One region of the Arthrobacter sp. R4-81 genome, then DNA from elsewhere that is predicted to be linked to it. Evidence: riboswitches for the same ligand, from Rfam matches in the RefSeq annotation. Region 1 holds a riboswitch; each other region holds the start of a gene.
The links. A riboswitch is a leader RNA that binds a small molecule or an ion and turns the genes downstream of it on or off. The one in region 1 is predicted to bind S-adenosylmethionine.
Positions count from the first base shown of each region.

Region 2: it holds a riboswitch for S-adenosylmethionine, as region 1 does, so the genes downstream of both, M1E05_RS02525 (DUF1737 domain-containing protein) here and M1E05_RS08095 (aminotransferase class V-fold PLP-dependent enzyme) in region 1, are expected to answer to the same signal.
Region 3: it holds a riboswitch for S-adenosylmethionine, as region 1 does, so the genes downstream of both, metX (homoserine O-acetyltransferase MetX) here and M1E05_RS08095 (aminotransferase class V-fold PLP-dependent enzyme) in region 1, are expected to answer to the same signal.

Region 1 is NZ_CP096445.1:1,723,514-1,733,642, forward strand. It holds gene M1E05_RS08080 (fluoride efflux transporter FluC) at 1-413, opposite strand, end outside; gene M1E05_RS08085 (metal-dependent transcriptional regulator) at 414-1,127, opposite strand; gene M1E05_RS08090 (class I SAM-dependent methyltransferase) at 1,159-1,917, opposite strand; gene M1E05_RS08095 (aminotransferase class V-fold PLP-dependent enzyme) at 1,976-3,397, opposite strand; SAM riboswitch class IV at 3,431-3,544, opposite strand; gene hisN (histidinol-phosphatase) at 3,705-4,517, opposite strand; gene rsgA (ribosome small subunit-dependent GTPase A) at 4,595-5,710, opposite strand; gene aroA (3-phosphoshikimate 1-carboxyvinyltransferase) at 5,694-7,118, opposite strand; gene M1E05_RS08115 (DoxX family protein) at 7,125-7,673, opposite strand; gene M1E05_RS08120 (sigma-70 family RNA polymerase sigma factor) at 7,994-8,788, shown strand; gene rsrA (mycothiol system anti-sigma-R factor) at 8,785-9,045, shown strand; gene M1E05_RS08130 (50S ribosomal protein bL37) at 9,138-9,212, opposite strand; gene M1E05_RS08135 (PadR family transcriptional regulator) at 9,295-9,909, opposite strand; gene M1E05_RS08140 (DUF4097 family beta strand repeat-containing protein) at 9,909-10,129, opposite strand, start outside.
Region 2 is NZ_CP096445.1:538,106-548,234, forward strand. It holds gene M1E05_RS02505 (DUF7927 domain-containing protein) at 1-3,440, opposite strand, end outside; gene M1E05_RS02510 (hypothetical protein) at 4,374-4,943, opposite strand; gene M1E05_RS02515 (O-succinylhomoserine sulfhydrylase) at 5,106-6,314, opposite strand; gene M1E05_RS02520 (rhodanese-like domain-containing protein) at 6,315-6,725, opposite strand; gene M1E05_RS02525 (DUF1737 domain-containing protein) at 6,722-7,045, opposite strand; SAM riboswitch class IV at 7,058-7,171, opposite strand; gene M1E05_RS02530 (MarR family winged helix-turn-helix transcriptional regulator) at 7,437-7,994, shown strand; gene M1E05_RS02535 (aminodeoxychorismate lyase) at 8,034-8,978, opposite strand; gene cls (cardiolipin synthase) at 9,072-10,129, shown strand, end outside.
Region 3 is NZ_CP096445.1:3,196,416-3,206,544, reverse strand. It holds gene M1E05_RS14955 (NAD(P)/FAD-dependent oxidoreductase) at 1-94, shown strand, start outside; gene hutI (imidazolonepropionase) at 106-1,308, shown strand; gene M1E05_RS14945 (histidine phosphatase family protein) at 1,340-2,020, opposite strand; gene M1E05_RS14940 (CPBP family intramembrane glutamic endopeptidase) at 2,101-2,868, shown strand; gene M1E05_RS14935 (VOC family protein) at 3,012-3,650, opposite strand; SAM riboswitch class IV at 3,803-3,918, shown strand; gene metX (homoserine O-acetyltransferase MetX) at 3,931-5,109, shown strand; gene M1E05_RS14925 (MFS transporter) at 5,290-6,672, shown strand; gene M1E05_RS14920 (zinc-dependent alcohol dehydrogenase family protein) at 6,679-7,797, shown strand; gene M1E05_RS14915 (DUF3072 domain-containing protein) at 7,899-8,162, shown strand; gene M1E05_RS14910 (hypothetical protein) at 8,164-8,721, opposite strand; gene M1E05_RS14905 (SGNH/GDSL hydrolase family protein) at 8,772-9,647, opposite strand; gene M1E05_RS14900 (alpha/beta hydrolase) at 9,718-10,129, shown strand, end outside.

The DNA of each region.
Region 1 (10,129 bases):
TCGGCAACGGCCTTGCCAGCCTTCCAGCCGGCCGCCGCGGCGCCGAGCCCGAGAATGAGGGAAAGCCCGAGATAGAAAATCCAGAGCGCATGATGCCCGTCACGGATCTGCCTGTCCAGGGCGAAAACAACCGCCGAGAACGTGGTGAAGGAACCGAGGATTCCCGGACCAATCCCGGCCCGGAGCCAGAATGATGTTCGCGGCCGGGCCATCCACAATGTTGTCAGGAGCGCCAGCACAAAGCTGCCACTTACGTTGATCGCCAGGGTTGTCCACGGAACGGATCCCGGGTGCTCGGGGAAGAGGAGACCCAACCCGTACCGGAGTTCACTTCCCGCCAGGCCACCAACAGCGACTGCGAGCCAGGCCTTCCATCCCGGAGCCTTCAGAGCGCTTGTCCAATACGAAGGCATTCAGAGGACCGGCAGCCGGCAGCCCGCATGGGCGGTTTCACTGTAGACCCACAGGGCTGAGGTGATCTCGTCAGCCAGGTCAAACTCACGGCGCACATCGCCGGAACCAATCCGCACGACGAGTGGCCCCCCGAACGGCTTCCGGCCAACTACCTCGACGTTGGCGTCAAGATCGATCTCCTCCGAAGAGAGATACCGCAGGAGTTCCGGGTTTTCATCGCTGATCCTGGTAATTCTGCCGGTGTGGCCCTCGTCCAGTTCACTCAGCCGGTGGGCTGGCGGCATTTTGACCGAACCGTCTGCAGAGGGAATGGGATCTCCGTGGGGATCGCGGAGCGGGTTCCCCAACTTTGCCGCCATGCGCTCGATGAAGGTGTCCGACACCGCGTGCTCGAGGTGCTCCGCTTCGTCATGGACTTCGTCCCAGCTGTAGCCCAGTTCCTGCACGAGGTAGGTTTCGATGAGCCGGTGCCGCCGGACCATGGAAAGAGCGAGGTTGACCCCGTTGTCCGTCAGGGTAATGGCGCTGTAGGGCTTATGGTCAACCAGCCCTTGTTCCTTGAGCTTCCGGACCATTTCCGAGACTGAGGAGTTGGCGACGCCCAGGCGCTGGGCCAGTTGCGACGAAGTGATGGGCTTATCCTGCCACTCCGTAAAGGAGTAGATGACCTTGACGTAGTCCTCGATGGAGGAGGATGGCGCACTGGTCTTCACGGAACCAAGCCTACCGCTATGTCCTGCAGCCTCACGCTTTATAGGCCTTCCAGGATTGGGTCAAATAGGGGAGGCCGATGGCTACGCCGGCTGCGTGACCCATGTGCTCATGAAGATACCACTCGAGATTTGCTATGACTTTCGCCCGGACAGCTGCAGAGGCGCCGAGGTAATAGCTGCGGGACTTGGTGAGTTCAAGAATGTCATCGGGTGTCAGCAGGTCCTCCCAGCGCGTCAGATGGCTTTCCAGATCGACAAATTCGGGCCCCACAACCGGCCTGAAGTGTGGTTTGAGGACGTCGCCGGCATGCATGATCCGGGAAAGCCGGTGCACCCACGGCACGGAAGTGTCCAGCTGGTTCCAGATGAGCCCCAACACTCCTTCGGGGCGGAGGATCCGGGCGGCCTCTGTGCTGGCCCGCAGGGGATCGCACCAGTGCCACGCCTGGGCGACAGTTACGACGTCGAACGCGGCATCCCCGAGTCCGGTGGACTCCGCCGTGCCCTCAAGCGCCGTTACGCCGGGCAGCGCCCTGCGCAGCTGTCCGAGCATGTCCGGGGAAGGATCGACGGCGGTCACCCGCATGCCGCGTTGGGCCAGCAACTCGGTATACTTACCGGTTCCGGCACCGACGTCGGCAACGTCATGGGCCGCGGCCGGCACGAGCCAATCCACGGAGTCAAGAGGGTAATTCGGGCGGACCCGATCGTAGTGCTCGCCGCCGTCCTGGAATGCCATGCCCAGTTCGCGGCGGCGCTGCTGATGAAGTTTGGGGCCTCCCCGCGCCACGCGTACTCTCCTCCGGCCGGCTGTTGGTTACCCCCTGAATTTACCTCTTCAGCGCGGGTCAGTCTTCAATGCAGGGCGCCGCTCCGGCGGTTCCCGGGGTGTTTGGTGCCCATTCAGGGTAGGTGCGGGTGTCATTTGCCGGCACCCAGCGTCCGGCGTCGACTACGTAGTCCCAGCCAAGACCCGTACGGCGCAGCTCCTCGATGCCCGCAAGCAGCCGCTGGGCGTCCTCGAGGCGGGAGCCCAAGCCGAAGCTTGCCCGCAACGATCCTGAGGGCAGGCCCAGCCGCTTCAGGAGCGGATGGGCGCAGAAACGGCCGTCGCGGAGCCCCACGCCGTGCTCCGCTGACAAGTATGCGGCCACCAGGCCCGCGTCGTAGCCCTCCACCGAGAAATTCACGACCCCGATCGTGTCTGTGGCGGAATCGGTGTCACTGAAGATCTGGTGAACGGTGACGCCTTCGATCTTCTGCAGCCCTTCGACGAGGAAGGAACGGATGGCCGACTCGTGGGCGTGCCACAGGTCCTGGTCCAGGGCGGCAATGACCTGGGTGGCCCGGGCAAGGGTCGCAGCGCCCAGAACGTTGGGGGAGCCGCCCTCATGGCGTGCCGGGCCAGTCGTCCAGCTGACGCTGTCCAGCCTGGCTTCGCGGACCGCGCCGCCGCCTGCAAGGTGGGGTGTGCCGGCGTCGAGCCAGTCAGGGCGGCCCACCAGGACGCCGGAACCGAATGGAGCGTAGAGCTTGTGACCCGAAAAGGCGAGGTAATCGACGTCGTCCGCTGCAATGTTGATGCGGCGGTGCGGAGCAAGCTGGGCCGCGTCAACGACGATCCGGGCGCCGAATTGGTGCGCCAATGCGGCCAGTTCGCGAATGGGCAGGATTTCACCGGTGACGTTTGAGGCTCCGGTGACCGCAAGCAGGCTGATGTCGCCCTGTTCCAGCTCTGCGCGGAGATTGGCGATGGTTCCGGCGAGGGTCTCCTCTGCCACGACGCTGCGGTGCGGGACTCCCTGCCACGGAAGCAGGTTGGCGTGGTGTTCGATGTCGAGATACAGCACTTCACCAATGTGCTGTCCGCCCGCTGCGGGGAGGCACCCGGCCAGGAGATTTAGCGAATCAGTGGTGTTGCGCGTGAAAATCACGGAATCATCGGAGCGGCCGCCTACGAAGTCGCGAACAATGTTGCGCGAGTTCTCATAAACGGAGGTGCTGATCTGTGAGGCGTAACCCGCGCCGCGGTGGACACTCGCGTAATAGGGCAGGATCTCGTTCAGGTAGGCCGAGACAACGGAGAGCGCTGGTGCCGACGCGCCGTAGTCGAGGTTGGCGTAGCGGATGTGTCCGCCCTGGATGAGCGGCGCCTGGATTTCCGCCCCGGTGACGGCTGCAAGCGGGCGACGGGAAACGGAGAGGGCAACGTGCTGTTCGCTAAAAGAAGCGTGAGCAGCGGCGTCGGGGGAGTAAATGGCAGTAGTCAACGGGACCTCACTCGAACAGGACCCCTCAGCCGGGATCCGCGCTTGCCGGGTCCGTTCCGGACCGGCCTGGTCGTCACCCGGGGCACCCCACCGCGAATGGAGGGTTGCCGGCCAGCAAACCGGGGTTTAGCGCTGGCACTCGTGACCTGATATCGAGCTTAAGACATTCAGTCAGCCATAAAAAAGTCGATCCGAATGTTAAGCCGATTGTTACGGCAGGTGGACAAACAACCGTTTGACCGAACAAAACGACGGCGGAACACCCTTAGCTGGATGTTCCGCCGTCGATAATTCGTCAGCCGGTCTACTATAAGAGGTCGTCCAGATTTGGGTTGAGCCGCTTGAGCACCTCTGAGTGGAGGATCGAGTTGGTAGCGAGGGCATTGCCTCCGAAGGGACCGTCGTCGCCCTCCAATGAGGTGAACCGCCCGCCCGCTTCGGTCACAATGGGAACCAGCGCCGCCATGTCGTAAAGATTCAGTTCGGGCTCGCAGGCTATATCCACTGCACCCTCGGCAACCAGGCAATAGGACCAGAAATCCCCGTACGCCCTTGTCCTCCAGACCTCCTCAGTCAATCCCAGAAACTCATCGAGGTTCCCGCGTTCCTTCCAGCCACCCAGGCTGGAGTAGGACAACGAAGCGTCGGAAAGCTCCGAGACGTTTGAGACACGCAGTCTGGTGGCCGCAGCCAGGGATCGGCCCATGTATGCCCCCGCGCCTTTGGCTGCCCACCAGCGTTTGCCCAGAGCCGGCGCACTGACCAGGCCAACTACGGGTTCGCCTTCATCCACGAGCGCGATGAGGGTGGCCCAGACCGGCACGCCCCGAACGAAGTTCTTTGTTCCGTCGATGGGATCGATGATCCAGCGACGGGAACCGTGCCCTGAGCTTCCGAACTCCTCACCGAGGACCGCGTCGCGGGGGCGCGAGCGCGACAGCTGGCCGCGAATGGATTCCTCGGCAGCCTTGTCAGCGTCTGTAACCGGTGTCAGATCAGGCTTCGTTTCGATCTGAAGGTCAAGCGCCTTAAAGCGGCTCATGGTCTGGTCGTCCACGGAGTCAGCCAGGACGTGGGCGAGGCGCAGGTCATCGTTGTAGCTCGAAGCGGGTTGGGTCATGGTTCCAAACTACCGTCTCGGCGGCCTTCAGGCCCGGAAGCGGTGCAGCAACGCTGCCAATATGACCCAGCGTGCCTTTAGGAGACGCTGCCGAGTTCCTTTGTTTCCTGTGCTTCCATGCGGGGATCTGTGCCGAGGAGGCGCCGGAGCGAAGCGAGCCGTGCGGCACCGGATGCTCCGGCATGGCCTTCGGCCACCCAGGCATCCACTCCGCAGTTGACTGCTGTGGCGTCGTGCTTGCAGCCACGCTCACAAGCCTCGGTCCCAGGCTCAAGGTCCGGGAAGGAGTGCAGGATCCTGTCCGGATCCACGTGGGCCAGGCCGAAGGAGCGGATTCCGGGTGTGTCGATGATCCAGCTTCCCGTGGGAGCGCCGGTCACTTTCAAGGCAAGGGCCGACGACGACGTGTGGCGGCCGCGGCCTGTCACGGCATTGACCCCTCCGGTGGCCCGTTCAGCGCCGGTGAGGGCATTCACCATGGTGGACTTGCCAACGCCCGAGTGGCCGAGCATGACGGTGACTTTGCCGTCAAGGTGATGGCGCAGCTGCGCGACTGCTTCACGGTCCAGACGGGCTGACAGCCCGTCATCCGAGCGGGCATCGATGCCTGAAGCCGCTGAGTCAGCGGTGCGGCTGATAATGACCGGAAAGTCCAGATGGCGGTAGTTGGCCAGCAGCTCGGCCGGGTCTTTGACGTCGGCTTTGGTGACCAGCAGCAGGGGGTCGATGCCGGCGTCGTACGCTGCCACCAGGGCGCGGTCAATGAAACCTGTGCGTGGCTCCGGGTTGGCTGCCGCAACCACGATGACGAGCTGATCGGCATTGGCCACCACTGCGCGCTCAATGGGATCGGTATCATCGGCGCTGCGGCGCAGGAGCGTTTTGCGGTCTTGAATCCTGACCAGCCGTGCCAGCGTGTCAGGCTCTCCCGAAACGTCTCCAACTAGCGACACAAAGTCTCCAGCCACCACGGGGGAGCGGCGAAGCTCCCTGGCCCGGGCGGCCACCACTGTCCGTTCATTCCCGGAGTCTTCGCCCACTACAGCGGTGTACCGTCCCCTGTCCACGGTGATGATCCTCCCGATAACGGCATCATCGTGACTGGGACGATCCTTCGTCCGTGGGCGCGAACCCTTTTTGTTCGGACGAATGCGGACATCGGACTCGTCCCACGATTCAGTGCTGCGTGCCACCGTTGGAAGCCTCTTCCCGGGCGTGCCGTGGTCCACGGCGTGTGGCGGAGCCGGAGTCAGGTCCCTGGGCCAGCATGTCAGTCCACATTTGCGGAAATTCAGGCATGGTCTTTGCCGTGGTGGCGATATCTTCGACTTCCACGCCACGGACGGCGAGACCCACAATGGCGCCTGCCGTCGCCATGCGGTGGTCAGCATAACTGTGGAAAATGCCCGGATGGAGCCGAGCGGGCCGAATGAGCAGGCCATCCGGTGTTTCCTCGACGTCCCCACCAAGCCCATTGATCTCGCTTACCAAGGCAGCAAGGCGGTCCGTCTCATGGCCCCGCAGGTGGGCGATGCCGCTGAGCCTGGACGGACCGGTGGCAAGTGCACAGAGCGCGGCAACCGTTGGGGCAAGCTCGCTCGTGTCGCTGAATTCGACGCCCTTGATTTCGGTCCCGCCGGTGACGGTCAAGGTCCCGTCCTCCAGACTGACAGTCGCGCCGAATGCCGGGAGGATGGTGCGCCACATGTCGCCGACCTGCGTGGTGCCCTCGGGCCAGTTGGGAATCCGTACCGTTCCACCCGTAGCCACTGCGGCGGCGAGGAAAGGCCCGGCGTTGGACAGGTCCTGTTCGATCCTTTGATCGAAGGCACTGATAGGGCCGGGGGAGACCACCCAGTGATTCGGGCGGGAATCGTCCACGGAGACGCCTACGCCGCGCAGTGCTGCAACCGTCATGTTGATGTGGTCAAGGCTGGGGACAGGGGCGCCGACGTGTTCCAGGTGGAGGCCTTCGGTGAACCTGGCTCCCACCAGCAGCAGCGCAGATACAAACTGTGAGGAGGCGCTGGCATCAACAACCAGGTGCCCTCCGCGAACCTGACCGGTCCCTTCAACCTTAAACGGCAGGGACGACGGCGGCCCGTCTGCTTCGCCGCTGACTGTAACGCCCAGCGAGGTAAGAGCCGTGATGATGGTGCCCATGGGCCGTATCCGTGCGTGCGGGTCGCCGTCGAACAGGGTGCCGCCGTTGCGCAGCGCCGCGAGCGGGGGAACGAAACGCATCACTGTACCCGCGAGGCCGCAATCTATAGAAGCCTCCCCGGCAGCGTCGGATCCGGTGATGGGCGATACCTCAAGGTCGGGGCCGAACACGCTGTCTCCGGGAACCTCGGTGATGGTGGCTCCCAGTTGGCGCAGCGCCTGGATCATCAATGCAGAATCGCGTGAGTGGAGTGGAGCCCGTAGCCGTGAAGGGCCATCGGCGAGTGCTGCCAGGACAAGGTACCTGTTGGTCAGGGACTTTGAACCGGGTACTGCCACTGTGGCGTTAACCGGGCGGACTGCGTATGGTGCCGGCCAGTGCTGGCCAGGGTCAGCCGAGAGGGGGGCAGCGTGAGCGGCTGAGGTGGTTCCGGTCATACTGCTTTATGCTCCCACTGCATGGTCTACTGCCTTGCGCACTGCTTTGTCTGCACGCTTCAGCTGCTTGCCAGTGGTTTTCTTGGCATCGGCGGCCAAATGCCCCGCGCTTTTCCGCGCGTCTGCGGCGAGGTGTTCGGCGCGCCACGCCAGGCTCGGCTTGCCTGCTGTATCCACTGAAGCCAGAAGGACGCCTCCTGTGAGTGTCATGTTCTTCAGCAACTGATTACGACGGGACTGGCGGCCTTCCTTGGAACTGATGTCGGCACTGCGCCATTCAACGAAGGCGTTCAAGGCCGAAATGACAGCAAGGACGGCAGCCGCCATCCGTGCGGACTTTCCGAGGGCGAAGCAGAGGCCTGCCCCTACCTGGGTACCGCCTATCAGCCGGGCCAGGAGTTTCTCATCTGCGGGGAAGGGGAGGGATTCAGACGCACGCCGAAGCAGGGGAGACAACTGTGCGGCAGTATCATCCGCATTCTTGAGCTTATCCACGCCAGCAAGGACAAAACTGGATGCCAGCATGGGCCGGGCGAGAAAACGGACAAAGGACATGAATTTCCTCCTGGATGGACGAGCCGCGCAACCTCCGCGGGGGAACCGGTTCTAGTCTTGCACTTTTGTGGAATATTTGCCTGCCGCCCGTCGTTGTGAAATGCAGGCCCGTATCGCTCCGGTCAGGCACCGCATGATGGCTTGGCCGGTCTGACCGGAAGCATGGACGTCCCCGGATTCACTGACGTCCGGACACAGAGTGGAGAGCAAGTTTGAGTTTTGTAAAGGACGACGTCAACCTGCTGAGTCCTCCGCAGGAGTGGGAAGCAAGCGCTTCCGCATACCCGGGCAAGCGGAAGGTGACAGTAGACTTGACTGCAATGAGCACCCTGGATCCGGCCGTAGCGGCCATGTATGAGGCAGCCGGAAACGGTGCCACACCCGCAGCTATGGCCGCGGCAGCAGCGGGGACTTCAGTCCCGCACCTCGAAGAGCCTGAAGCCATCGAAGGTGAAGAGGCCGGGCAGCCGGCCCCCGAAGCGGAAGTGGATGTCGAATCCGAATCGGCTGAGGAGCGGCGGCTCCGTTTTGAGCGCGACGCCATGCAGTATGTGGATCAGCTTTACTCCGCTGCAATGCGGATGGCTCGGAATCCCGCCGATGCGGAGGACCTCGTCCAGGAGGCCTATACCAAGGCTTTTTCGGCGTTCCATCAGTACAAGCCGGGAACCAACCTGAAGGCCTGGCTGTACCGGATCCTGACGAATACCTACATCAACCTCTACCGCAAGAGGCAGCGCGAACCCCTGCAGTCCAACACCGACACCATCGAAGACTGGCAGCTGGCGCGGGCCGGGTCCCACACCTCAACGGGCTTGCGCTCGGCAGAGGTTGAAGCACTTGACCACCTTCCGGATTCGGACGTCAAGCGGGCGCTTCAGGCGATACCCGAGGAGTTCAGGCTGGCCGTTTACTTCGCCGACGTTGAAGGCTTCGCATACAAGGAAATTTCAGACATCATGAACACCCCGATCGGGACAGTCATGTCCCGACTTCACCGTGGCCGGAAGATGCTGCGCGATATGCTCGCGGACTATGCCGCAGAGCGGGGTTTTAAAGCCGCGGGGGAATCCACCCCGGCGCCCGGAAGTGACACACAGGAGAACAGGAAATGAGCGACTGCCAAGGATTGGGCGACTGTGATGACGCCCGGATGGAACGCATCTATGAGTACCTCGATGGTGCCCTGACGCGTGATGACGTTGCAGAGATCAAGGACCACTTGGACGACTGCCCGGAGTGCCTGGAGCAATACGACCTCGAGTGCGTTATCCGCAATATGGTGAAGCGTTCCTGTACTGAGTCGGCTCCCGAGAATCTCAAGAACGCCATCCTGGACCGTATCCACGGGATTCGTCCGGTCGACGCTTAGCGGCCTCTCCCAAAAACAGCAAAAGCTTCGGGCCCTGGAAACCATGTGGTTTCCGGGGCCCGAAGCTTTAAGCTTTTGTTCCAAGCCGTGGCTTAGGTGTTGGGGCGCTTCCCGTGGTTCGCGCCGCCACGCTTACGGTCACGACGTTTACGTGCACGTTTGCTCATAGCTGGCCTCCTTACTATCGGTACTCAAAAGAGCTGCCCTCAAGTCTCCCATAAAGCGGGACTGGCCGCGAACCGACCGGCACTACTCCTGCAATGAATTCTTGATAGCGATCTCCGCCTGGTGCAGGACCGTCCGGACGGTTTCCAGGGTCACCGGGGTAATGGGGTTGGTGCTGGCATGAAGCCTGAGCTCCACCCGCAGCTCGTCCCTGAAGGATTGAAGGATCATTTCGGCTTCTTTGAGCATGGGGTCATTGCCAGATGGCTTGCGTTCGGCACGGGCGAACAGATCGCCTGACCTGGCGCTGGAACGGGCTGCCTCCGCAGTGGCTGCAAGGTCTGCGCGTAGCCCACGCATGTTATTGCGGATGTCCGTACGCAGGTTGTCCGCGAGACGCCGGACTGAGGCGGAAATGTCACTCTCCACATCAGCAAGCTTGTCCCGGCGTCCATCAAGCTCACCGAGCCCGGCCGTTGTGATGCTGTACTTGGTGCGCCGGCCCTGGGTCTCTGTTGCCACCAGGCCCTCTTCCTCGAGCTTGGCCAGCCGCGGATAGATGGTCCCGGCGCTAGGCGAATAGGTGCCGCCGAAGCGGTCACTGAGCGCCTTGATGAGTTCATAGCCATGTTTGGGTCCGGACTCCAGCAATGCCAGGAGGTAGAGGCGTAGGGCACCGTGGGCGAAGACCGGAGGCACTAGACCGCTGCTTCTGAATCTGCCGATGACAGGCTGTGAAGGATGTAAAGACTGCCTGATACCGAGTTGGTCCGAACGAGCATAAGGCGTGAATCAGGTCCTGCGATGGCCTCCACTTTGCCGCCGGGCTGGGAGTACTGCCGGTCATCTATAGTCACAGCTCCGCTCGCGGACTTGGCGATGATATCCACTCCGACATCCTGGGGCAGCCGGACGGTCA
Region 2 (10,129 bases), 1.2 Mb from region 1:
GGCATGATCTGTCCGGCTGACCAGGAGAGGGTGTCGCCGGTGACAGTGGCGGTACCGCTGTCCGGTTCGACCACGGTGACGTCGCCGTTGTAGTCGGCGTCATCCAGAACCCCGGCCAGGCTGTCTGAAATTGACGGGTTCGGATAGGGTGCGGCGCTGGTTGCCGGTTCGGTGATGGTGACCGTGTAACGGATCACGTCGCCTGGTTTGACGTTCGTACCGGATGAGGGATCAGCGGTCTTCACCACGGTGTAGGGTTCCGGGACGAGGAAACCTGCGGGGTCTGTCGGCTCCAGGGGTGGCCCGTCCGGTGGGGTGACCGAGGCTGTAGCGGTGTTGATGGTGGTACCGACTGCTGCTGTCATAGCGCAGTTCACTGTGGCTGAGGCGCCTACGGCGATGCTGGGAATGGTGGTGCCGCAGTCCGGGATCAGTGAATCGGAGACAAGGACGTTGGTGAGCTCACCGCTGCCCTTGTTGGTGGCAATGATCCGGAACGGAACAGTATCTCCGACCAGGTACTGCGGGTAGTCAGCGGTGGCGTTCGCGTCCCTCCAGTCCGCGTCGTTGGCCGGGTCCCCGCCCTTGACGAGGACGTACTTTTTCAGGTCCATGGCGTAGCAGTCACCGATAACGGCTGTTGCTGAGGAGAGCATCGGCAGCATGGTGTGCCCGGCGATGGAGTTGGCTGTGTTGACCAGGACCTGGCCGGGCTTGTTGTCCCCGGCGGCCGGGGCAACACAATCCGTCCCTGCCGGGGTGGCGAAATTAATCGAGATCCGCTGGGACGCACCGGGTTCCAGGGCCGGGCCGATAATCCTGACCGCGGTGGGGTTCGGAACAGCGGTGGTGGACCAGTTCACGGAGTTGCCCGTGACGGAGCCGGGGGCGTCGCCGTTGGAACCATCCCTGGGGTCATTGCTCAGGTCACCGGAAGGCCACGTCGTGTAGTAGACGGTGGAACCGGCCGGGGCGTCCACTCCGGTGATGGTGTAGGTTCCGTCGATGTTCGTCCCGCCGGCGTCGCCGGCCACGGGCAGGATGTCGATGGTGTCCGTGAACGGGTTCACGACAGGGTCCTGGGAATTGACGATCAGTTCCCACGAGGAGGTATCCCCGTAGAAGGAGAGCACGTTATCGGCCGCGGACTTCCCCAGTGTGGTGGCCGAGGAGTTCGGGACCGTCACCGTCGCCGACGCTGACCGGGCACCGACCGGGCGCTGGTCACCTGGAACGCTGATCACGGCTGTGTTTGTCAGTTTGCTGCCCGGAACCGGGGTTCCGTCCTCCGGGACCTGGGCCTGGTAGCTGATGGTCTGGTCCACGTTGGCAGGGACATTGGTGAAGTCCCAGGTAATGGTCCGCCCGTCAAGGGAAACCGATGACGGCGCAGGGCTTGCCGAGCCTTGGACGTACACCATGCCCTCGGGAAGGGTGTCCACTACCGGGAACGAGACAGGCGGGGGGCTGGTGACGAGGTTATCCGCCCTGGCCGTGATCGTGTACGGGATCGGCACACCAGGCTGGGCCGTTGTCTCCGTGGTCGCCTTCGTGATCACACCCTGCGGGCCCTGGAGCCGGAAAGCATCCCCGGAGCCATTCATGTTCGGCCCGAAAGTGCTGCCCGGCAGATCAATACCACCGGGGGCGCTGCTGACGTTGTGCCAGCCGTTCAGAGACGGATACTCCGGGTAAGCGCCCGGCGTCGGGTGGTTGAACGCTCCGACAGTCCAGCCTTCACCGCTGGTGGGCGCGTCAGGGGAAATGTAACCAAAGGCACGGAGGAATGTGTGCGGTGAACGGTCCACAGCCGGGTCCCAGGTCATCTTCACACCGGTCACGCCCGCTGGAAGAGTCATCAGGCTATCGGTCGTGACCCGAGGGTCAGTCAGTGAGGTGCCCGCAGCCGGGGAAATCTCGGTCCACATGCCACTCGGTGCAGTCTGGCCGCAGGTTTCGGTCTTGGGGTTAATGGCAGCGGTGGTGTAGAAGTACCGCGCCGTCGGGTAGTTGATGTACGAGTTAACACCACCGATAAGACCGTCCCAGCCTCCGCCGTCCACATGGGTCGGAATGAAGGCCGGGTTCTGGTTCATCGTGCAAATGCCGGCCATCTGAGCACCGCCGGGGCCCGTATAGGACTCCCAAACGGTGCTGTTGGCCTGCATATACATCCGCAAGTCGACGTCCTCGCCAGCGTTGGATGCTGCCACCAATTCGTCATACGTGTCCATGCCGGGGATCGGCAGGGGCATGTCCTGGCTGGTGCCGGGGCTGACCCAAAGGTTCGCGTCCCAGGGGGTGCGGGAATAGGTAGGTGTTCCGATCCAGTGGTTGCTGAAGCCGCCCGGTGGCGGGAGGGTGGCGGAGGAGACGTTGTTGGTCTGGGGGTCGGGGGAGGTCACCCCGTCAGTGAACGTAAAGGCAGGGGAACCGGCCGCGCTGAACGTGTAGGTGGTGAGCACAGTGACAGGCGTAGGGATACTGAATTCGATCGTGCCCGAAGCGATGTAAGCGCCGCTTCCCGGCAACGGCGATCCCATGCTGTCATTGACCGGGGTGTTGACCAGGGTGTAGGTCAGGTCTGAGACAGTGACGGAGTAGTTGGCACCCGAACCGGTGACTGCGCAGGTGGGGAAGTTGGTTCTGTCGGTCTGTGCGGGGTCCGAGTAGGGTTGGCCCGTTGACCTTGAGCGAGCACCGACGGGGACGCAGTTTTCAAACTGGAAGCCCGTCATGGCACCGGCAACCGAGCCCGTGACGTTGACGGGGAAAGTGTAGGAGGCGGGGCCGGGACGGCTCCCGGCGTCAAGGATCAGCGAGTAGTTCATCTTGATGAACGTGCGGTTGCCTCCGGAGCGGCTTTCCTGAATGCCTCCCTGGTACCCTTGGCCGGGCGCTGAGACGAGGGAGAGGTCCATCCCGTGGGAGTAGGTGATCGGCAGCGGTGCCGGGCTTGCCGGTCCTGCCGGAGCAATTGCCTCATCCGAAGTCGCGGTGCCGGATGCGGTCAGATTGCCGCCGTTTTCTCCGGAAACCCGGATGGGCGCCTGGATGACGGTGGACGTTCCCTCAACGATGGTCCCTATGTTGCAGACGAGGGTTGTGCCGTCAGCGGAGATCGAGGAAACAGGATCGACATCGGTCTTCTTGCATACGGCGGGCATGCTTGTGAAGACTCCGTTGCCGGCCGTCAGGGTGGCCCGGACGTTGTCTACGGGCTCGTTGAGTTGAGGTGCATCGGCGTCGTTGGTGTTGACATGAAATTCGGCGACGCGGGTGGACGCGAAGGGGGCGTCGGTAGGAGCCGGATCGCCGGCCCAGTTAGCAGTGATCTCGTGAATGGAGCCAGGGGCTGCCCAGGCTGCGGGAAGAGTTCCCATGATAAGTGCTGCCAGCAGTGCGAACGCGACAGTGAAAGACAGAGTCTTTCGCGCCATGCTCCCGTCGATGCTCCTAAGGGGAGTCCGGGAACCAACACCCTCCCAGAGGTTCCTTGGACCTTTCCCGAGACTTGGGCTCTGACGTAAATAGTTCAACTGAGTACCACCTGACGGTTGGATCAGGGCACAGATTCGACCCCAATGTAGCTTTGGGTCGCGTCATTTACAGCTGATGGCTCTGTAATTTGCTTCCCCCCAAGCTAAATATTAGATGCAACTGTCGGCTTGTCAATTACTGGATAAGTACATTACAAGGCCGTCAATAAAGGTCAGCATGCTTGCCAATAGAAACTAATACGGATGACCGGTTTAAACGCTCACATGTCCGGACATGGATCAACGATCCGGCATCAGTACCCCTAGATGACGCGGAAGCTGGCGCATCGCTCATCGGTTTCACGCTTGGTAAACCCTCACGAGGTCGTCAACTAATCGGAGGCCTATCGTCTTCTATCAACCAAAAGTAAAGACACGCCGCCCTTCGTACCTTTAATTTTGAAATGTTTATCAAAGCCCGCAAACAATTCTGCTTGGAATCCATGTTTAGTAAATGAACCGGCTAGCTGTTACTACATTTTGCGCGGCGCAACAAAGTAGCAACATCACGTTCAACGTCGCTGCTTCAGGATTTTTTGCTTCCTACAGCTGTTAACGGGCGGGATGACAGATCGTGACGGCATTCCGGCAAGCCCGGAAAAGGCCAATGCCAGGGAGGTCTCGACGACAACGTCTCAACCCCCATCACCCAGAACGGGTCCCAGAGCCAGAGTCGCTTACGCCACGCTGAGCGCAGCTGTTATACATTCCCAGCTCATTCCCCCACAATCCGATGCGGTTTCATGAAACGAGCGTAGTGGGGCAGAACAGATGCAGGCCCTGAAGTCAGGAGCCTGCATCTGTTGCTGGTTCTCTTTGCAGCGGGCGAAGCTGTCAACGCAGCCAGCGTAGCGACGGGTTCTTGATGAGGGCGGACCACTGCTGGCCCAGGCCCCAGGTGTCCCCGGCGCGCGCTGCGGCCAGGGCTATGATGACCGCGGCGTACACAACGTGTTCGTCAATGAGGGGATTGTTCTGGAGCGGCAGGGATGACAGCCACATCAGGCCAAGAAGAAGGGTCCCGCCGGCCGCCGCGGTGCGGAGTGCTATCCCCAGAACCAGTGCGGTTCCCGGGCCCAGGAGTCCGAGCATAAAGAGCCAATCCACGACAGGCGAACCGGCCAGGGCCTGGAATATTCCGGAGAACGAACCCTTTAAGCTGCCGAGGTAGCCCGCAGTGGGCGAGCCACCGGCGATCCAGGCCTTCCCGGACGAAGTGGCAAAGCCGAGCCCGAAAGCCTTGTCCAGGAATGCCCAAAGAAAAACACTTCCAAGCACGATCCTGACGACTGCGAGGGGGCGGGCAGCTGCGGGCGCCAGTGGTGCGCTGCTGGCTGCTGGCTCCTGTGAGGCTGTGGCCGAGGTGCGTTGCTCTTCGGCTGCAATGTTTTGTCCGGTCTGCATTGGTTCTCCCTTTATCGAACGATCTGAGTATCGCTGAACACCGAATGCCCTTCGTGCTGACGGCCAGGAACTGCAGCACCTGCGTGGGGAGGGCGGCAGGTTTTGAAGCCGGGAAACAAACCAACACAAGCGGCGGCCGGTACCGCCACCATAGCTATGGCCTCAGACCTGCTTGAGTGCCTGCTCCAGGTCGCCGATGAGGTCGTCTGCATCTTCCAGCCCCACAGAAAGCCGCACCACGCCGTCCGTCAATCCGATGGCAGCCCGGCCTTCCGGTCCCATCGCGCGGTGGGTTGTGGTGGCAGGGTGCGTGATGAGGGATTTGGAATCGCCGAGGTTGTTGGAGATGTCGATGATTCCCAGGGCGTCAAGGAGGGCAAACGCCGCGTCCTTGGCGGTGCGCCCCGCCGAGGGGTTCAGCTCCAGGGTCAGCACCGTTCCGCCGGCCTTCATCTGCTTGGCCGCGAGCTCGTACTGTGCGTGCGACTTCAGCAGCGGGTACTTGACCCAGCTGACGCCCGGCTGCTGCTCCAGCCATTCGGCGAGGCGAAGCGCTGAGGCGGAGGAGTGGTTGACGCGCAGCGCCATGGTTTCAAGGCCCTTGGTCAGCACCCAGGCGTTGAAGGAGGACAGCGAAGGGCCGGTGTGCCGCATGAGCTGCTTCACGGGGCCGTCGATGAATTCCTTGGTTCCCATGATGGCGCCGCCCAGTACCCTGCCCTGGCCGTCAATGTGCTTGGTGCCGGAGTAAACTATGACATCCGCGCCGAGGTCTCCACAGCGCTGCAGCAGGGGAGTGGCAAATACGTTGTCGACGACGACGGTTGCGCCCGCGGCGTGCGCCAGTTCGCTGACGGCCGCGATGTCCACAATTTCCTGCATGGGATTGGAGGGTGATTCAAAGAAAACGGCGGTGGTGGGCACGGACAATGCCTCACGCCACTGCTCCAGGTCCGGGCCGTCGACGAAGACAGTCTCTACGCCCCAGCGCGGCAGGATCTCGTTGAGGATCACAAAGCAGGAACCAAACAGCGAGCGGGCCGCCACCACCCTGTCACCTGCAGCCAGGAGCGCGCCGAGCGCTGTGAAGACTGCGGACATGCCGGACGCCGTCGCAAAGCATGCTTCGGTTCCTTCCAACAGCCGCAGGCGTTCCTGGAAGGTTGCCACGGACGGATTGCCGTAGCGCGAGTAGACGAAGCGTTCGTCCTCACCAGTGAAGGCGCGCTCGGCTGCAGCCGCAGACTCGTAGACGAAGCCGGAATTGAGGAAAACCGGCTCAGCAGTCTCCTGGAAGTTGGTACGGTCGAGCCCGCCGCGAACAGCCTGGGTGTCAGGGCTCCAGCCAGCGGCGTCAGGGTTGAAGGTCACTTAGTTCTTTCCAAGGTTGGTGGGAAGGCCGCGGTTCTTCCAGCCGTTGACGGTGCGCTCGCCGTAGCGGTCGGGCTCGCCTTCGAACCCTTCCAGGATGTTGTACGAGGTGTAGCCCGCTTGCGTGGCGGCGATGGCTGCCGAGATGGAGCGCTGGCCGGAGCGACAAAGGAAAACGAGCTCGACGCCGGCATCTTCCGGGGCCTGCTGCTTGAGTTGGTCGATGAAATCCGGGTTCGGCACTCCGCCGGGGAAGGACCAGGAAATGAACAGAGGATCGTTCTCCGTCGCTTTGGTCTCGGGGATGCCGATGTGGGCCCATTCGCCCTCGGTGCGGACGTCCACAAGGATGGCACCGGCTTCGAGTTTGGCCCAGGCGTCTTCAGGTGTGAGGTCTCCTGCGTAGCTCATGCGTGCCCCTCAAATGCGTCTTGGGCGTCGTCGTCAGCGGTTTCGTCGGCTTCAAGACGGTCAACAGCGGTGGCAACTGCGGCATCGGCGCTGGCTATGGCCGTGGGGAGCACGAGTGCTTGCGCCACGATGACGTTGATGCCGTTGTAGGTGGCGGCCGGGCTTCCGTGCAGCACGTAGCCCTCGCCCAGGGCAGTGGAGATCCGCTCGCAGAAGCTGCGGTCATCCGGGCCGGTAATCAGCCGGTAGGTCAGTTTTTCTTCCGAAGCGGCAGCTTGGGCGCTGGGGGCCGGAATGGTTTGGGCAGGTGCGTCAGACACGAGGGTCTCCTTCTCTCACGCTTGCAGCTCGATGGGGTCGAATGCCGAGTATTCACCTGAGGCACCCCGCCGTGGGAGGAGGGTTGCCGACCGGCAAGTCAGGGCTTGGCGCCGGTTCTCATTACTCCTCAAAAAAGTAACACTTACGACGGCGGCCTGCACCGCCGTCGTCGTCATGTTCCGTAACGGGTGGACATGTCCACCACTGCCATTTTGGATCCCAGGAAATTTCGGCGTAGACGCAAGGGGTTGACCGGGGTCGGCTGCAAAGAGTTGATAAGCATACTTGCCATAGGGATAGTAAGCATGCTTATGGTAGAGCGTTGGATGGTATGCGCTGAGGGTTCTGCCCATGGCAGCAAGAATCGCAACCAGGAGGAGGGCTGGACGGATGATTCGGAATCAGGACGCCAATACCTGGAGCACGCATCAGCTGCTGTCTATGGCGGCACGGCTCGTCGAACGACGGCAGGACCGTGCGCTGGCAGCCTTAGGGCTTACCCACGCGGCAGTCATAGCTCTCCAGTGCCTCGACGGCGGCCCACTGAATCAGGAAAGGCTGGCAGCTCAAATCAAAGTGCAGAGCCAAAGCCTGGGCAAAGTGCTGGCGCGGCTTGAAGCGAGCGGCCTGGTGACACGCTCCCGCAGCCCCGTGGACCGCCGCAGCATAGATGTAGCCATTACCGAAGCCGGACGCAGGGCGCTGGACGCCGCGCGGCAGGCCGAACGGGACGCCCTTCCTCCTGGCATTTCGCGCCGCCGGTCCCTTCACGATGAACTGGCCCGTGTCATTGATTTTTTTCCGGACCGGCCGGGCCCGATTCCGGACATACGGACTGGACCCCAGGCCTTAGCGGAAGTACGCCGCGAGCCCCCAGCGAAGACCCATCAAGAGCCGGTCTCCGAGGACTCCAAGGAGCAGGACGAGCCGCCACAAGGTCCTTCCTGACGACACTTCTCCGTCGCCGGACCTTGCCTTGGACAGGCCCTATTCAGTCCCCGCGAAAAGCTCGCTGAGTTCCGCCGTGAGTTGTTTGCGGAGCGCCGGGGTCCCGATTTCCTTGCCGTCAATGTGGTTGACCGGCGCCAGGAGGCGGATGCTGGAAATCAGCCAGACGGCGTCGGCATCCAGCAGGTCCTGCGGTTCCAGCGGGCCATAGCCCAGCTCCCAGCCCGCAGTCTTGGCGGCCGTGAAAAGCGCGCCCTGGGAAGTGCCCGGGAGGATCCCGCTGTCCAGTTGGGGCGTGACAAGCCGCTTGACTGTGCGACTGACGCCGCCGTCGTCGTCGATCGTTTGAATCTGGGCGAGCAGCACGGTGGAGGTGGGACCCTCCAAGACCCGGCCGTCAGCTGATGTAAAGATGACGTCGTCGGCGCCCTGCCTGTGGGCGTACCGCAGGGCCGCCATATTGACGGCGTAGGACAGGGTCTTTGCTCCGAGGAGCAGCCATGGGGCACGCTCACCCGCTTCGCTGTCATAGCCCCGATCCAGCAGGATAACGTCCACGCCGGTTTCACGCTGACGACGGCCGGTGGCGGGCACTGGTGACACCTGGACCCAGCAGGTGGGACCGGACGAGCCTTCGACGCCACGTGTTACCAGGAGCTTCACCACTGCTTCCTCTTCCACCGGTTCAACGGCAGGATGCTTCGCGCGGTACTCCGTCAATGCCGTCGCGATGGCCAACCGCCACGTATCCTGGCCCGGGATGTGAAGGTCCAGGAGCCCGGCGGAGCTCTCCAGCCGGTTCAGGTGCGCCTGCAGCTTCCGGGGATGTCCCGCTACAGCGAGGAGGGACTCGAAGACGCCATCGCCGCGGGTGGCTCCCTGGTCCGTAGCCATCAGTTGCGGCTGTGAGGCGTCCGCAATCCGGCCGCTGGGGAACTCGGGATCAAGGAACACCAGCACCGTGGCGGGAGCAGCAGAAGTCATGCCTCCAGCTTAGTGGGGGCTGCTGCGGGATAGGCTGTGGACATTGCCCGCTCTGGAACAGGTCCGGCGGGCTGTGGACTATGGGGGTTCATTTTGCTGTGGCCGTTTCCGTTGGCTGGCACGTTGCCACCTTGGCTCATCTTGTTCCTGAGCCTGCTTGACCTGGTGATCCGCGTCCTGGCCGTTGGAATCATCCCCGGGAACCGTCGCCCCACGACGGCCATGGCCTGGCTGCTGGGTATCTTCTTTGTGCCTGTGCTGGGCCTCGTGCTTTTCCTGCTTTTTGGCAATTTCAGGCTTTCGCGCCGACGCAGGGCACAGCAGGAAGCGGTGAACAAGCGGATCCAGGCCGGCACATCGCAATTGGCCACCCTCGCGAGCCGGTATTCCGGCCCCGAGTGGGTCGGCTCAGCCGCGGAGCTCAACCGTAAACTTGGCTCGCTGCCCATGGTGGACGGCAACAGTGTGGAGCTGCTGCCAGGCTATCCGGACTCAATCAAGGCAATGACCGCAGCCGTGCGCCAGGCCAAGGTCTTCGTCAACGCCGAGTTCTACATCATGAGCACTGACCATGTGACCGAAGACCTCTTCGAGGCCCTGGTCGAAGCGGCGGAGCGGGGTGTTGAGGTCCGCGTCCTGTTCGACCATCTCGGCACCTTGCGCATCAACGGATACCGGAAGCTCATAAGACGGCTCAACGAGAGCAAGATCCAGTGGCGCCCCATGCTGCCGCTGCGTCCGGTCCACGGACAATGGCGGCGGCCGGATCTCCGCAACCACCGCAAAATCATGGTGATCGACGGCGAAGTGGCTTTCACCGGATCCCAGAACCTGATCGAGCCGTCATACAACAATCCCCGGCACCGCAAAGTCGGCCGCGAATGGGTAGAGCTGATGACGTGCCTGCGCGGCCCGATTGTCACCACACTGAACGTGGTGTTCGCCACGGACTGGCTGAGTGAAACAGACGATTCCCTGGAGGATCAGCTGGCCCACCCGCCGGAACTCTCACCCGGGACCGTGACCGCCCAGGTGGTGCCCAGCGGCCCGGGGTTCAGCACCGAAAACAACCTGCGGCTCTTCAACACCCTCATCTATTCCGCCCAGCACCGGATCTCTATCTGCAGCCCTTACTTCGTCCCCGACGACTC
Region 3 (10,129 bases), 1.5 Mb from region 1:
GACTGCCGGGCAGCAATTAACCGGGGAAGGCAAGCGTCCGGTATCCCGTACAGCTGAAGCCCTGGCCGCCACCCGCTGGTCCATCCGGCGCTGAAGAATTGATCCATGAGCACCCTCGTTACCAATATCGCCGAACTGATGACCCAGGACCTGGAGCACCGCGTCCTCAAGAATGCCGCTGTGGTGATCGAAGGGGAACGTATCTCATGGATCGGCATGGCGGCAGAGGCCCCTGCGGCCGACGATGTGGTGGACGCCGGCGGCCGTGCCGTGCTGCCAGGCTGGGTGGACTCCCACACCCACCTGATCTTCGCCGGGGACAGGACTGCCGAGTTTGAGGCCCGCATGGCTGGCGAAAGCTACAGCGCGGGGGGCATAGCGGTGACCACCGGCGCTACCCGGAACACCAGCGACTACGACCTGACCCGGCTGGCGCTTGGCCGGGTGGCGGAGGCCGTCTCCCAGGGGACCACGTACCTGGAAACCAAAACGGGCTACGGACTGGATGTGGAAAACGAGGCCCGGAGTGCCCGCATCGCCGCCACCGCCGTCGACGAAGTGACCTTTCTCGGAGCGCACCTGGTGCCGGACGGAATGGACGCGGAGGAATACACGGACCTCGTTTGCGGCCCGATGCTGACGGCAGTCCGGCCCTACGTCCGCTGGGCAGACGTCTTCTGTGAGCGCGGCGCCTTCACCGAAGAGCAGTCAAGGCGGGTGCTGAAGGCCTGCAAGGATGCAGGACTGGGCCTGCGCGTCCACGGCAACCAGCTTGGCGAGGGCCCGGGGGTTCAGCTGGCGGTGGAGTTTGGCGCAGCCAGTGTCGACCACGTCAACTACCTGTCACGGGCAGACCTGGACGCGCTCGCCGCCAGCTGGTCCGGGAACACTGGAAACGGACAGCGGGGAACGGTGGCCACTTGCCTTCCCGCTTGCGACCTGTCCACCAGACAGCCCCTTGCGCCCGGCCGCGAGCTCCTGGACGCCGGAGTCCCGATTGCCCTGGCCTCCAACTGCAATCCGGGAACGTCCTACACGAGTTCCATGGCCTACTGCGTGACCACTGCCGTGCTGCAGATGCGCCTCAGTGTCCACGAAGCTGTCCGCGCGGCGAGCTACGGCGGTGCCCTGGCGCTGGGCCGGGAGTCGGGGAACGACGTCGACGGGGAACGGGCGGTGGGTTCCCTCGCCGTCGGCCACCGGGCAGACCTTCACATGCTCAATGCGCCCTCGGCGACTCACCTCGCCTACCGCCCGGGAATCCCGCTGACGCACGCTGTCTGGCGTGCCGGCGCACGGGCTAAGTAAAGCCAGGCCGTGGGGTAGGCCTCTGGACCGGCTAGAAGAGCATCGGGGGAGCGTCGAGCACCGTCTCGTCCACCCGGCGCTCCACCCACTGGCTGAAGGGCTTGTCCAACTCGTATTTGCCGAGCTCGGTGCGGATCAGGGTCCGGACTTCGGCGTTCTCGGGATTGTTGAGGGACTCGAAGTACTCCACAGACCAATGGAACCAACGCATGCAGAACAGCCTCATGGTCAGCCCGTGGGTCACCAGCAGGGCGTTCGGCGCGTAGGAGGGCTTGGACCAATGCCGGTACAGGGTTTCCATGAAGGAGGAGATGCGGTCGTAGACGTCGGAACCTGACTCGCCCTCACGGAACCTGTAGAAGAAGTGTCCGTAGGCGTTGCGGAGCTCCTTCTGGTCCTCGATCTCCCCGGAGATCTGGAAGTTGGCCCAGTCCTGCTCCCTTAGCCGGGGCTCCTCAATGACGCGCTCAACGAGGTTGCCCAGGTTCAGCGCCTCGAGGGTCTGATAGGCCCGGAGGTAAGGAGAGACATAGACGCACACCTGCTGACCGTCGAGCTGACGGCGCACATCGTCCCCGGCCTTCCTGGCCTGCTCCAGTCCTGCAAGCGTGAGGGGGATGCGGTAATCGGGCACACGGTTGTAGATCGAGGTATCGGCGTTGGCAGCCGACTGGCCATGCCGGATCATGATGATTTTCCCGGGCGCGCTCATAAGCCTCAAGCATAGGGGCAGGTCCGGCTTGTACCGGGTGGGTACAGGAAAGAACCAGCAAATGCATGCAAGATAGGAACATGCTGGTGCCATCCCGCCGTCGTCTGCGGATTGAAGTGTTGATTGTCCTGGGCCTCTCCCTGGGCCAGTCCGCCGTTTACTCAGTGGTGCAGCTGCTGGACAAGATGAGCCAGGCGCCGCTGGCCCAGGGCACGTCCACCCTCAACCGTTCCCAAAGTACGCGGGAATACTTCGACCTGACCTACCAATTGCTGGACATTGCCTTTGCCCTGGTGCCGGTGCTCCTGGTCTTCTACTTCCTCACAGAACAACGGCCCGCAGGCCTTCGGGGACAGTCCGCGTTCGGCAAGCTGGGCTTCGACCTGGCCCGGCCGGGGAAGGACCTGCTGCAAGGGGTGGGACTCGCCGCCTTGATCGGCATCCCCTCGCTGGCGCTCTATGCCGTCGGCAGGCAACTGGGCATCACCACCGCCATCATCCCGAGCGCCCTTGACGACTACTGGTGGACCGTCCCGGTTCTGATCCTCTCTGCCATCCGGCACGGGATCGTCGAGGAAGTCATCGTGGTGGGGTATCTGCTCAACCGGCTCGGGAAGTTCGGCTGGAGCGTGCCGCTGGCCATCTTCACCAGCGCCGTGCTCCGTGGAAGCTACCACCTGTACCAGGGCTTTGGCCCCTTCATCGGCAACGCGGTGATGGGAGCTGTGTTCGCATGGCTGTACACCCGGACGCGCAGGGTAATGCCCCTCGTCATTGCCCACGCCCTGCTGGACATAGTGGCCTTCGTGGGCTTCAGTCTCTTTGGCAAGGCAATCGGGCTGGGGTAAGGGCTTAAAGGAATTCGGCCACCATCAGCAAGTGACGTCATTGGCACCCGCTGTTGGCGGCCGAAGTATTGTGGGCAGACTTTGCCCGTGGATATGGGGGAGCTCTCTCCAAAGAACGAGGTAGCCTCCCCACAGTGGCTGGATCAGATGGTGACTGCTCCGATGGGGGTTTCGAACGTGACGGACAGAATCCCCGGCGTTCCGTGCGGTGCGAGCCAGTTTACGGCGACGTCTTCAAGAGGCCTCTCCACGGGCTCACCCAGCCATTCGGTGACCCGCTCGGCTGATCCGGCAATGGTGAGGCTGGACATCTTGACGCTGCTTGGGTACGCGTTGGACGGGTGCAGTGACGGGTCACCTTCCCACTTGAGCATGTAGGGAACCTGGGGATCGGCGATGAGTCCCAGGATGCCTATTTGCTTCCAAACGAGTTCGCGTCCGTCCGGGAATTTACGGTTTCCATTGACGGCCGCACGGCCAAGCCGCTCCTCGAACGGCGCCAGGTCGTCTACTTCGACGCACCAGCCCATCCAGCCCCCGCCAGCCGCCGAGCGGGCCCGGACGGCCTGTCCGAAGGGTGCTTTATCTGATGCCGGGTGGTCAAGGACCTCCACGACTTCAAGGTATTTGTGCCCGGCGAGCGGGATGATCATGTTCCGGGTTCCAAAGCGGGGATGTACCCCGCCTTTCACAGCTTCGACGCCCAAGGCGGACGAAATTCGTTCGGTAGTGGCCGCGAGGCCATCGTTTTCACAGGCGTAAGAGACGTGATCCATGCGCATAGCCTTCATCTTGGCACTTTGTGATGGGCCTCTCAGCTTAGGGTCACCTAACTGCGCTACTATCGCGCGTCGTCGTCGCCCTTTGTCCTCCTGAGTCATATTGCTGTCACAATCTTCGCTATTACGGCACCGTTCTCCGTAGACTTTGAAAAGGTCATGAGTGCCAGCGACAGCCCCGGCTTGCTGGCCGGCAACCCTCCTTCCGCGGTGGGGTGCCCCGGGTGAAGACCTGGCCTGTCAGTCAGCTGATGGCAGGCAAGCGCGTAGAAAAGGTCCTCTTATGACGATTGCCGTCAACCGCACCGGCGTACCCGGAATCCAACTGCCCGGAACCGAACTGCCTGCAACGGAACCCGTTGCGCATCCGAAGAGCGTTCCGGACGGGACTGTCCGGTTTCTCACCATCGGCGGCCTCAAACTCGAAGCCGGGGGCCACCTTCCCGACGTCACGTTGGCCTACGAAACCTGGGGAACCCTCAACAGTGATGGCTCCAACGCTGTCCTGATCCAGCATGCCCTTACCGGGAGCACGCATGTTACCCGCGGTGAGAGCGAGGAGGAAGGCTGGTGGGAACAGCTGGCGGGTCCGGGAGCCCCCGTTGACACCGACAAGTTCTTCGTCGTCTCCATCAATATCCTCGGTGGCTGTTACGGGTCCACGGGACCCTCGACGGTGGCACCCGATGGCCGTCCTTGGGGCTCACGCTTCCCGCTGGTGACGCTGCGGGATACGACGGCGGCGGAAGCGCGCCTTGCTGACGCCTTGGGCATCGGCAGCTGGTATGCCGTGCTGGGCGGCTCCCTCGGCGGTGCCCGTGCCCTTGAGTGGGCTGTCAGCCATCCGGGTCGGGTGCAGCGCTGTGGAGTGATCTCCATCGGCGCGCGCAGCACCGCAGAGCAGATCGCTTTTGCCCAGGCTCAGACTCTTGCCATCCGACAGGACGTGAATTTCAACGGCGGGGACTACTACGGTGGGCCCGAGCCCGAAGCAGGGCTCGCCCTTGCCCGACGCATCGCCCACATCACCTACCGTTCAGCTGCTGAACTGGACACGAGATTCAGCCGGGATGCCCAGCGTGGCGAAAGCCCGCTGCAGGCAGTGTCGTTGGGGGAGCGTGGCCGGTACCAGGTGGAAAGTTATCTGGACCACCAGGGCAGCAAGCTGGTAAAGCGTTTTGACGCCAACAGCTACATTGCCATCACCGAGGCGCTCATGAGCCACGACGTCTGCCGGGGGCGCGGCCCACTCAAGGACGCGTTGTCTGCCGCGACCGCCCAGTTCTTTGTGGCGGCGGTTGACACGGACCGGCTGTACTTTCCTGCACAGTCCCACGAGCTTGCCCAGGCGCTGCCGGGCGACGTTCCCGTCCACGTCATTGAGGCACCGATTGGCCATGACGGTTTCCTCACGGAGATCGGGCAGCTCAGCGAAGAGCTGCGCAGGAGCTTCTTTCCCTAGGCAGGCCTCGAGCGCAGAGTTTCTGCATTTTTGCAGAGCATGTCTGCACTTTTCGCCGTTGAGCCTGCACTGATGTGAGGCCATACTCGATGAATCCGGCGGTTCGTGGTGCAGGTCACCAGCGTCCGCCTTCGAATGGTTCCACGTGGCGTCGATGTAGACGCTGAAGGAGTTCGCATCATGAGTACGGAAAACTCCGCCGCAAGGCGTTTAGAAGAAACTGATATCAAAGCTTCAGGGCTCAAAAAAGTTGTCACCGCCTCCATGGCCGGGACTGTGGTGGAGTGGTATGAGTTCTTCCTCTACGCCTCAGCCGCCACCCTCGTCTTCGGCAAGATGTTCTTCCCGAACTCGGGCACGGAACTGGACGGCATCATCGCAGCCTTCGTCACCTACGCTGTCGGCTTCATTGCACGCCCCATCGGCGGAATTGTGTTTGGCCACTTCGGCGACAAGTTCGGCCGGAAGCAGCTCCTGCAGCTGAGCATCATCCTGGTGGGCGTATCCACCTTCCTGATGGGCTGCCTTCCCACTTTCGGCGAGATCGGCTACTGGGCGCCGGCGCTGCTCGTCTTCCTTCGCTTCGTCCAAGGTTTCGCTGTAGGCGGGGAATGGGGAGGGGCCGTGCTTCTCGTCGCAGAGCACAGCCCCAGCGCGTCCCGTGGCTTCTGGTCCAGCTGGCCCCAAGCTGCCGTGCCGGTGGGCAACCTGCTCGCCACCGGTGTGCTTTTCACGCTCTCGGCAGTGCTGTCGTCCGTTGACTTCTTGGGCTGGGGATGGCGCGTAGCGTTCTGGTTGTCCGCGGTGATCGTCGTCGTCGGCTACTACATCCGAACCAAAGTCAGCGACGCTCCCATCTTCCTCGAGGCCCGTAAAGAAGTAGCCGTCGAGAAAAAGGGCTACGGCGTGGCCGAGGTGTTCCGCCGCTATCCCCGTGGTGTCTTTACCGCCATGGGCCTGCGCTTCGCGGAGAACATCCTGTACTACCTCGTGGTGACGTTCTCCATCACGTACCTGAAGGTGGTTGTCCAGACAGACACGTCACGGATCCTGCTCCTTCTCCTGGTTGCCCACTTCGTACACTTCTGCGCCGTGCCGCTCGTCGGGAAGCTGTCGGACGCCTTCGGCCGCCGTCCCGTCTACCTGGCCGGAGCGATCCTGGGCGGCACCTGGGGATTCTTTGCCTTCCCGATGATGGATACGGCGAACGACCTCATCATCCTTTCCGCGATCACCATCGGCCTGCTCTTCCACGCCCTCATGTACGCCGGACAACCTGCCATCATGGCGGAGATGTTCCCCACGCGGATGCGCTACTCCGGAGTGTCCCTTGGCTACCAGGTAACCTCGATTGTGGCCGGCTCGCTCGCCCCGATTATCGCCACGTCCCTGCTGAACGCCTTCGGCTCCTCCACTCCGGTAGCCCTGTACCTCATGGGTGCATGCCTGGTGACGGCCGTTGCCGTACTCGTCCTGAAAGAGACCCGCGGGATCTCCCTGCTGGACGTTGATGCCGCCGATGCCAGGGGAACAGCGGATCTGCTGGCAGCCGGACGAAAGTAGGACCTGATGCGCGCGGCCGTCCTCCATGCAACAGTTCCGCCCGGCACCGCTCACACCGAGGCAAACACCCTGAGAATTGAGGAGCTGGACCAACCGGAACCCAGGGCCGGTGAGATCGGTGTGGCCATTACGTGCTCGAGCCTTTGCCACTCTGACCTTTCAGTGGTGGACGGGTCGCGCGTCAGGCCTTTACCTATGGCTCTCGGCCATGAGGCGGTAGGGCGGGTGGTGGCCCTCGGGCCGGGTATAGCAGATGTCAGTGTCGGGGACCACGTGGTGCTCGTATTCGTTCCCAGTTGCGGTTCCTGCCGCGCCTGCCTGGCAGGCCGGCCGGCACTGTGTCACCGCGCGGCGGAAGTCAATGGCTCCGGGGACCTCCTCCACGGCGGTGCCTTGCTGAGGACCGCCTCCGGAGAACGGATCAACCATCACCTCGGGGTTTCGGCCTTCGCCGATTATGCGGTGGTTGCACGGGAGTCCGCGGTGGTCATCCCCGAGGACGTTCCGGACACCGTTGCAGCCATGTTCGGATGCGCTGTACTGACGGGAATGGGGGCGGTGCTCAACACAGCGGAAGCGACGCCGGGACAGTCGGTCGCCGTCGTTGGGCTTGGTGCAGTTGGCCTGTCAGCCGTAATGGCTGCCCGGCTGGCCGACGCCGCGCACATCATCGCCATAGACCCGAACCCGGGAAAGCACCAGATCGCCAGGGACTGCGGGGCGACGGCGGCCGGCACCCCTGAAGAGGCGGCACGGCTCGTCGAGGAGGCCACGGGGGATGGAGTGGACGTGGCCGTTGAGGCCGTCGGTTCGGCAGCGGTGATGGGTGCGTGCCTTGACCTGCTGACCAGGGGAGGGGCAGTCGTGTCGGTTGGATTGCCGCATCCGTCGGCAGAGCTGGCTGTCCCGGCGTTGCAGTTTGCGGGGGCAGGGAAACGACTGCTCGGCTCCTATATGGGAGATTCCGTCCCGGAACGTGACATCCCCCGCTACCTCGGTTTCTGGCGGGAAGGGAAGCTCCCGGTCGAGCTGCTCCACACAGACACCAAACCGCTCGAGGAGATCAACGAGGGACTGGACGCCCTCTCTGCAGGCACCGTCATCAGGAGGCTGTTCCGGGCTTAGGTGCGCTCCAGACGCGTTGCAGAGAAGCGCTGCCGGACCGTCTTCAGAGCATGGCAACGAGGCCTCTACACCGGGATTGTTGCTTGTCCTAAAGTGTTTTTATGGACAAGGACGACGAGACTCTGGGCAGCCCGGTTCCGGAACCCGGAGCAGGAATGGACCGCGATCCAGAGGACTGGGTCACGGGTGATGAACCAATGACAGCGGCTCAGCGCAGCTATCTGGACACCTTGGCGAGGGAGGCCGGCGAAGAGATCCCGGCCAATATCAGCAAGGCAGCGGCCTCGAAGCACATCGACAGGCTGCAGAACAAGAGCGGCCGGGTTTCGGGTGGCGACGTTGCCGGGGGCAAGCGGCCAAACTAGCTTAGCCCTTCATGATCTCTGCCCGGCGGGCCATGTACTCCTCCATGGCGATCTCACCATTGCTGTACTGCTGATCCAGTTCAGCCAGTTTTCGTGCCCGGTATCCCTGCGGGGCCGACGGCGGCGGCGGGGTTTCCGGGGCGGAAGGCTGCTGGGGCTGTTGGCGGGCCAGCCACTCCCGATACTCCGGGCTGTCCTCGAAAGGCACCTGGCCGGGCTGCGCGGGCTGACCGGGCTGGCCGGGAGCCTGGTAGCCGCCGGGAGCCTGGTAGCCATTCGGATCCTGATAGCCGTTTGGTCCTTGGAACGGCGGGACCTGAGGCGGTCCATATTGACCCTGGTTGCCGGGCTGGTTGCCTGGTTGGTCGAAGGCGCCGAAAGCTCCGTAATAGTCCCGCTGGGTGTAACCGTCCCTGTACTGGTTGTTCTGGTTGTTCAGCGGGCCAGGGTACTGACCGTTAATGCCCTGATTCTGGTTCCGGCCGCCGGACCTGCGGAACAGGCGGATTGCCACGGGAACCAGAACCCCCAGGATGATAAGCAGGAAAAATGCGTCCACGACGTCACGCCTCTCAGATGTATTCCTTCCAGCTTAACGGCCGGGGAAAGCTACGAGTGCCGTGAGTCCTCGGTTGCAAGGGGGCCTTCACCCGATCCCAGTGGCATGCCGGGTCCGAACACCGGGCCGGGAGTGGGCCGTTTGGCAGTGATTCCATCACCGGATGAGCGGTTACGTAATCGCCGCACCACCCAGGGGACAAAGTACTCCCTGGCCCAGACAAGATCGCCGGTCCGTGCCTCGCGCCAGCTGCGTGGAGGCAATGGTTTCGGCGCGAGCGGTTCCAGCGTGTGCTTGACGTTGAGCGAATCAAGGACCATCGCCGCAATGGTGTGGTGACCGAGCGGCGAGAAGTGCAGCCGGTCGGCGTCCCACATCTGCGGGTCATGCAGCTGCCGCAGTGACCACATGTCGGCGATGATGGCATCGTGCCTCGCAGCCACCGTGCGGAGATTCTCGTTGTAGATGGCCACCTTGCTGCGGATCCGGCCCAACACCGACGATCCTGTGTCCGGGCCGTTGAAGAGCACCACCGTGGCGCCGTCCATGCTGAGGATCTGGACCACTGAGTCCAGCTTCTCCGCCAGGGCATCCGGATCGCCCCCGGGGCGGATGAGATCATTTCCACCGGCCGAGAGCGTCACCAGGTCCGGCTTCAGGGCCAGGCACGGGGCAAGCTGCTGATCCACGATCTGTTGGAGGAGGCGCCCCCTGACGGCCAGATTGGCGTAAGCGAAGTCCTCGTGTCCGCGGCTGAGCTCCTCCGCCATGCGGTCCGCCCAACCTCGATGCCCACCGGGATTGCCGGGTTCGGGATCGCCGATGCCTTCGGTGAAAGAGTCGCCCATGGCTACATAACGGCTCCAGGGATGCGGCTGGATGGGCTCTGGCTGGCTGGAGGCGGCTTCGATTTGGCTCACCTTCATATCCTGCCCTCCAGGTCCAAAGCTACGCCACCGTAGGTTGTTACTAATGGGTAACTGTAAGAATGGACCCATGACTTCAGCCGATAGCTTCCCTGCCCCTGTTGTTCTCTGGTCCAAGCCCGAAGAGGCCCGGGCCGGCAAGCCGCTCCTTGTCCTGTTGCACGGTTACGGTGCCAACGAGCAGGACCTGTTGAGCCTGGCGGACATGCTGCCGGAGGAATTTGTTGTTGCATCCGTCAGGGCTCCGATAGCCATGGGACCGGGTTTCACGTGGTTCCCCTTGACCGGATCCGTCGAATACTCGGTCGACGCCGTCAAGATCGCCTCCTCCTACGTCCTGGACTGGCTCGACGGCATCAAAGGCAACCACCCGTCCGTGACCCTGCTGGGGTTCTCAATGGGCATGGCCATGGCCACCACGATGCTCAGGCAGCGCCCCACGGACTTTGCCGCCGTCGTCGGGCTTTCAGGTTTTGTGGTGG